DNA from 2 places in the Leucobacter exalbidus genome. Region 1 is predicted to be linked to the other one. Evidence: riboswitches for the same ligand, from Rfam matches in the RefSeq annotation. Region 1 holds a riboswitch; the other holds the start of a gene.
The links. A riboswitch is a leader RNA that binds a small molecule or an ion and turns the genes downstream of it on or off. The one in region 1 is predicted to bind thiamine pyrophosphate.

Region 1 (3,407 bases):
GATCACCGCGACGCTGGTCTATACGGTGTCGGCTACCGCCGCATTCGTGCTGGCTGCCGCCACGAGCGGTGCGGGGTGGTGGCGCTACTGCGTGCGCGCGGTGCAGCGGGGCATGGCTCACCTGGGGCTCGCGGGCGTCGCGGCGTTTCCGGCCCGGGCGGCCACTGTCTACCGGCTGACCGCGGGTGCCTGCGCGGCGGTCGTGGGCACCGCGGCGATCGCGGTGACCGTTGCGCTCGCCACTGGGTTCGCCGATGTGATCGCGCTGGCCCAGGCGCTGCAGCTCGATGTGCTGGGGTCGGTGCTGCTGTTTCTGACGCAGCTCGCGCTGCTGCCGATCGCGATCGTGTGGTCGCTGTCGTGGCTGAGCGGGGCCGGCTTCGAGCTCAGCGGCATGATCTCGCCGTTCACCGAAACCGTGGGCACCCTGCCGCTGCTACCCATGTTTGGGGCGCTGCCGGGCAGCGCCGGATCACTCGGCGCCATTGCACCGTTGCTGTTGGTGCTGGCCAATGTGGCCGTGGGGGCGCTGCTGGCCCGCCGCGCCGAACTGCGCCGCGCCACGTGGCCCGTCGCCCTGGCGCTGCCGGTCATCGCCGCGGTGTGCACGGGTCTGGTCGTGGCGGGGCTGAGCGCGCTCGCCACCGGATCCCTCGGGCCCGGCCGCCTCGCGCACACGGGCCCCGATGCGTGGCTCGTGGGCGGGCTAGTCGCCGCCGAGGCCGCGGTCGGATTGCTGATTGGGGTGTCGGTGGCCCGCGCTGATTACTCACGCGTGAAAGACGCGGTGGCGCTGCCCGAACCGATCGCACGCTGGAATGCTGAGCGCACGGCGGCCGCCGAAGCCGCTGCCCGGGCGGTACGCCCCGAAGACGCCGAGACCGTTGACCTGTCGCGCGTGCGCGCGGCACCAGACGCTACGAATGATCTGGGTGACGACCTCGATGCAGACGCAGGCTTCGGCGAAGACCCGCAGCGCCCGGTCGAACCCGTGACGGCGCCGGTGGTGGATCTCTTCGCGCGCGCACGCACCGAGCGCGCGGTGAACACCTGGGGACGCCCTGACGACGAGGTAGACACCCCGCAGTGGGGCGACGCGGGCGAGACCTGGGGCGCCGACCCCGAGCTCGGTGACTACGACGCGTTTGATGACGCGCGGGGGATTGATCCGGATCAAGAACCCGAGGAGCCCGAAGCGCCTGAGCCGCTCGAGGAACCTGAGCCGCGGCCCGCGCCCGAGATCTTTGATATCGAGGCGGCTGAGGCAGCGGAGGCCGCTGCAGCAGCGGCCCAGCGCGAGTCAGCTGCGTCAGTAGACGGGCTGTCGGCCGAAGAATCCGAGGCACTGTTGCGGGCGTTTGCGTGGGATGCGGGCGATGCTGAGCCGCTCACCCGCGATGATCACGCGGGCCGGTCGCAGGGCGATACCGGGCCGATCACGCAGCCGCGTGGCCGGTTTAAACTGCCCGGTTGGCGTCGGCCCAAGGAGTAGGGCTAGGCTGGGGTCACAATCCACGGGAGTCCTGATGCGCGGGGCTGAGAGGGAGCACGCTTGCTCCGACCGTTTAACCTGATCTGGTTCATGCCAGCGGAGGAAGGACGACTTCATGCAGCATGCAGTTTTGACCACGCGCCAGGAGCGCTCAGGCGGAGCCGTGCGAGGCACGCAGGGAGTGCGAGCTGCGCGAGGCTCACAGCAAGCGCGAGCCGTGCGCTTCACAGGTCTTGGTGCCGCGGCGATCGCGCTCACGATGCTGGCGGGGTGCGCCACGGGCGCAGCCGACAGCGGTGCCGATAGCGGTGCCGCAGGCCAGGCGGGCGCTTCGGGCAGCAACACCGTCACGCTGGCGGTGCACAGCAGCTTTCCCAACGACGCGTTCGCGAAAGCAGCGAGTGCGGCGACCGGGTACGACGTTGAGGTCGTGGCGGCTGGCGACGGCGGGGAGCTCACGAACAAGCTGGTGCTCACCCAGGGGGCGCCCATCGCCGACGCCTTCTTTGGCGTCGACACCATGTTCGCCTCGCGGCTCGTGGAGCGCGACGTAGTGGAGCCCTACGCACCGAAGCAGCTGCCCGCAGGCGCCGCGGAGTTCGCGATTGCCGCTGAATCGGCCGCCGGTGCTGGTACCGGTGCAGGTGCTGATGCCAGCACCGCCGAAGGTGTTCAGCTCATCGCCGAGACGGGCATGGTGCCCGTCGACTTTGGTGCCACCTGCGTGAACATCGACACGGGCTGGTTCGCCGAGCACGATATTGCCGCGCCCGAAACCTACGAAGACCTCGTGAAGCCTCAATACCGCGACCAGACGGTGCTGCTCGATCCGACCGCTTCATCGACCGGCGCCGCCTTCCTTGTGGGCACCGTGGCCGCATTCGGCGAAGACGGCTACGTCGACTACTGGCAGGCCCTGCTCGACAACGGCGCCCGCATCGAACAGGGCTGGAGCGACGCCTACTACGGCCAGTTCACCCAGGGCGGCGAGGGCGGCACCAAACCCATCGTGGTCTCATACGCCTCGTCTCCCGCGTTCACCGTCAACGAGGCGGGCGACGCAGCGAGCACGCAGGCGCTGCTGGGCACCTGCACGAGGCAGGCCGAATACGCGGGCGTACTCGCGAATGCCGCGAACCCCGAGGGGGCACGCGCGGTCGTCGACTACCTCGTATCGAACGAGTTTCAACGCACTATCCCCGACACGATGTACATGAACCCGGTCGATGGTGCGGTCGAGCTGCCCGCAGCCTGGGCACAGTTCGCCCCCGAGCCCACCGCGCAGCAGGCCCACGACCTGAGCGCCGCTGAGATTGAACGCGGCCGCGAAGGCTGGTTGCGCACCCTCGGCGACGAGATCGGGCTGTAACCACTGATCACGGGTGCGCGGCGGCGGGGGTCCTCCCCAATACTCTGGTGGACCCTCGCTGCGGCGACCCCGCTCGCGTTTCTGGCCCTGTTCTTTCTGTGGCCGGTGCTCTCGCTCGTCGCGACCGGGTTTCTGGCTGACGGCCGCATCGACCTCGGAGGATTCGGTGAGGTGTTTGGCAGCGCCCGCACCTGGCGGGTCATCGGCCAAACCCTCACGCAGGCGGTGTTGGCGACGATCACGTCGCTCGTGCTGGGATTGCCGGCCGCCTATGTGCTGTACCGGCTGAAGTTTCGCGGCCGCGGCATTGCCCGGGCCCTCATGACGGTGCCGTTCGTGCTGCCCACCGTGGTCGTCGGCGTCGCGTTTACGGCGCTGATCGGCCCGGGTGGCCCCCTCGCGTGGACGGGCCTTGACCGGTCACTCACGGTCATCGTGGCCGCCATGACCTTCTTCAACGTTCCCGTGGTGGCCCGCACCGTCGGCACGTTCTGGGCCCGGCTCGACGACAGCACCGAGGCCGCCGCCCGCGTGCTCGGCGCGGGG
Region 2 (3,407 bases), 2.6 Mb from region 1:
ACGGTGACGGCGGCCATGCCGTAGCCACCGTTCGCGGCGATGCTTTTCAGGTCGGCGTGGATGCCGGCGCCGCCCGTGGGGTCGGTGCCGGCGATGCTCAGCACGCGGGGTATCTGGGTCATGCGCTCCACTCCTCACGTAGCTGGGCCGCGGCTTCGCGGGCGTCTGTCGCGGCGCAGATTGCCGAGACGACGGCGATGCCTGCCGCGCCCACACGTCGCAGGGGCTGTGCGTCGGCCAGGCCGATGCCGCCGATCGCCACGCACGGCAGTGCTGCCTGCGCGGTGACCGCTGCAAAGCCGTCGATGCCGAGCACCGGCGGATGGTCGGGTTTGGTGGAGGTGGCGCGCACCGCCCCCACCCCGAGGTAGTCGGCGGTGCCCGCCGGTAGCGCGCGCACCGCGGCGAGGTGGGCCGCACTGTCTGCGCTCAGCCCGAGAATGGCGTCCTCGCCGATCAGCGCCCGCACGGCGCGAGGGTCGAGGTCTCCCTGCCCCACGTGTACGCCGTGCACCGCAGCCCCCAGGGCTTTCGCACGGGTGAAGACGTCGACGCGGTCGTTCACGAGCAGGGTCGCCCGGTCGCTTATTGCGTGTGCGAGCTGCAGCAGGGTCTCGAGCAGCTGCTCATCTGAGGCGTTTTTGTGGCGCAGCTGCACCGTGGTGGCCCCGCCCGCAACGGCGTCGATCGCGGTCTGCACCACCCCGCGCTCACCACACAGGGCCTCATCGGTGACGAGGTAGATCGAGAGATCGATGGCGCGCGCTGAGGCATCTGGCACTGAGATATCCGACACTGAATCGTTTGGTGCACTCATGACAGCCTCACCCGCGCTGCGACGGTTGCGGCGTCAAGATCGTGCAGCCGGTCGATGAACCGCCACCCGAAACTGCCGGGGCCCTCTGCATCTGCCGCAGCGAGCTCGGCGGCAATTGTATACACGGCGGTCGCGGCCGCCGTTGCGGCGAGCACATCCAGCCCACCACGCGGGCTAGGCGCGTGGCCGCCCGATGCTGCGCTCTCGTGTGTGAGCGACAGGAATGCCGCCGTGACCGCGCCGAGTGCGCAACCGCCCCCGGTGACCTGCGTAAGCAGCGGGTGGCCGTTCGCGACCCTGATGGTTTCAGTGCCATCGGTGATCAGATCGACCGCGCCCGAGATGGCAATCACCGCGCCGGTCGCCTCGGCCAGGTGAGTGGCTGCGGCGAGCGCGGTCTCGGGAAGATCGGTGGCGTCGACGCCGCGGCCGCCGCTCCCCTGGCCTGCTAGTCCGATGATCTCTGAGGCATTGCCGCGAATGGCGGTGGGTGCCAGTGCGAGCAGTTCGCGGGCGAGATCGGTGCGCACCGTCAACGTGCCGACGGCCACGGGATCGAGCACCCACGGGGTGCCGGCGTCGTGTGCCGCATGGGCCGCTTCAAGCATGGCGGTGCGCTGTTCGGCGTGGGGTGTACCCAGGTTGATCAGCACGCCAGAGGCGATGCGGGCGAACTGGCCGGCCTCAATGGGCACGTCGACCATGGCCGGGGCGGCGCCTAAGGCGAGCAGGGCGTTCGCGGTGAAATTTGTCACCACCGTATTGGTGACGCACTGCACGAGTGGGGCTCGCTCCCGCAGAAAATCGAGCATTTGGGCGCATTGTTCAGAGGTTAGACGCGTGCGCATCTATAACATCCCTTCGCTAGTACTAACTAGATCAGGTTCGACGGGTGTAATCTCAGCCCGCCATTCGGCGACGGGCACCCCGTGTCACAGAGCCCAACATAGCCCACGAGTTCAGAAACACCGAAATTTCATGTCACACAGCTACGACCAGCACCAAGTTTGCTCCGCACACCCACCAATCACTCAGTGACGGATGCCCCGTCTGAAAGCGACCGCCAGGCCTCCATGCTGTCGCGCCCAAATTGCCACGCGTGTACGTCAAGGCGAGTCGGACGTTCTTGGGAGACGGTGATGCGATCAATATTTCGGCCATTATTGGAATGCACGTGAATCCATCCGGGGGCACGCCACCAGACGTCGTCGTGGGCACCGTAGTAGTCGGGTGCGCCGAAAGCTACGTCGCTTCGCCTAGCAACGTTTGACCAGCCGTCCATGAAGCGAGCAAAGCCCACTCTGCTCCCGTCAACTTCCACCGCGGTGACGATTCTTCCCGTGCCCGACAGCTGTACGTGAGCACCGAGCTGCGTGCGGGCGTAGACGACAGTCGCATCGGTTTGGGGGCGCCCGAGCAGATCAAGATAGATTGTGTAATTGCCAGAACTACGCGACGGCATCGCCATGGTCGCATTCTGGCCGCTCATGACGGCGGTGAGCTTAACCAGGGTCGCGTTAGCCTGACCCGAGCTGAAGTGCACCGCCAATTCTCGACGACCGTACCGATACAAATCGGCATGCCCGGCCGTTGCTGAGGGCGGCCCCCATGCCGAGTGCAACTGTTCTCGCGTCGCTGGCCACGTCATGCCCGGGACAAGTGTTCGGGCATACTCATTCGGCTCATCGGCCTCGCCCGTGCTGATCTCAACCTGCGCGATCGCTATGTTGCCGTCTTGCACTTGAACTTTGAGCCCAGCGTCCCAAACAATGAGCCGCCCGATGCCGCCCGAAAGTATCTCGTGACGTCGCCGCGCTCCGCCCGTCTGCTCGATAACCTCAACAAATGCATCACTAAACTCGGGAGTCCCAAGCGTCTCAAGGAGACGCCCGAGGCGGCCCGGAGGAAGGGTCCATTGCAAAGTCGGCTCAATGCTGATCTGGGATAGGCCCCCGGCTTCGAATTCAAGAAAGACCCGAATCCCGTCCGCAGCAAACTCGTCACGAGTGGCGTCTACCGGCTCGCCCAAGATCAAGTGCGCAAGGTCGCGCGTGCTCCCCTGCGTGAGCCCGGCGATCAGCCCTTCGGGGCGCGGGTACGAGTTTTCGCCGGTGAGCAAGAATGTCAGACGATGCACTACCCCGTCCACGATGCACGGTTGCCAGGACTGAGCTGCAAGTTGCTGCACAACTTGAACGATGTCGTCCTCTGGCGTTGCCCCGAGTACGTCAGCGTGACGCCACAGTTCACCGTGAAATGGCGTCTCTATTGACCGCGATGGTGCCGGAGACCAGACTTCGGGTGTCTCTTGGCGCTTTCCTGGGTGTGATAACTCCAGCTCGGGGTGCTCGCCACGCCAGCATTCCATTTCGAAAGGCGTTTCTAGCCATCCCTCGGTCAGCACCTGAGCGTACTGTTCAGGGGTCAACGCGAACCGCGCGTCGGCTGAGCCATGCCCGACCTGCTGATCAACGCCGATCCACGGCCGCCCCGTCGTCGTCTCGACCCCCACATTGGGGCGTCTGAGTACTTGGACAAAGTGCTTGGGCACTGCTTGTTTGCGTTTGCGCGGCATCTGCGAATCACCCCC

Region 2: linked by a shared signal. The riboswitch ahead of thiM (hydroxyethylthiazole kinase) and the one ahead of JOF28_RS12975 (thiamine ABC transporter substrate-binding protein) in region 1 are both predicted to bind thiamine pyrophosphate.

Annotation. Positions count from the first base shown of each region.
Region 1 is NZ_JAFIDA010000001.1:2,853,766-2,857,172, forward strand. Features, by position in the region: gene JOF28_RS12970 (cell division protein PerM) at 1-1,492, shown strand, start outside; TPP riboswitch at 1,505-1,614, shown strand; gene JOF28_RS12975 (thiamine ABC transporter substrate-binding protein) at 1,608-2,861, shown strand; gene JOF28_RS12980 (ABC transporter permease) at 2,967-3,407, shown strand, end outside.
Region 2 is NZ_JAFIDA010000001.1:265,855-269,261, reverse strand. Features, by position in the region: gene thiD (bifunctional hydroxymethylpyrimidine kinase/phosphomethylpyrimidine kinase) at 1-122, opposite strand, end outside; gene thiE (thiamine phosphate synthase) at 119-817, opposite strand; gene thiM (hydroxyethylthiazole kinase) at 814-1,665, opposite strand; TPP riboswitch at 1,657-1,757, opposite strand; gene JOF28_RS01250 (hypothetical protein) at 1,845-2,954, opposite strand.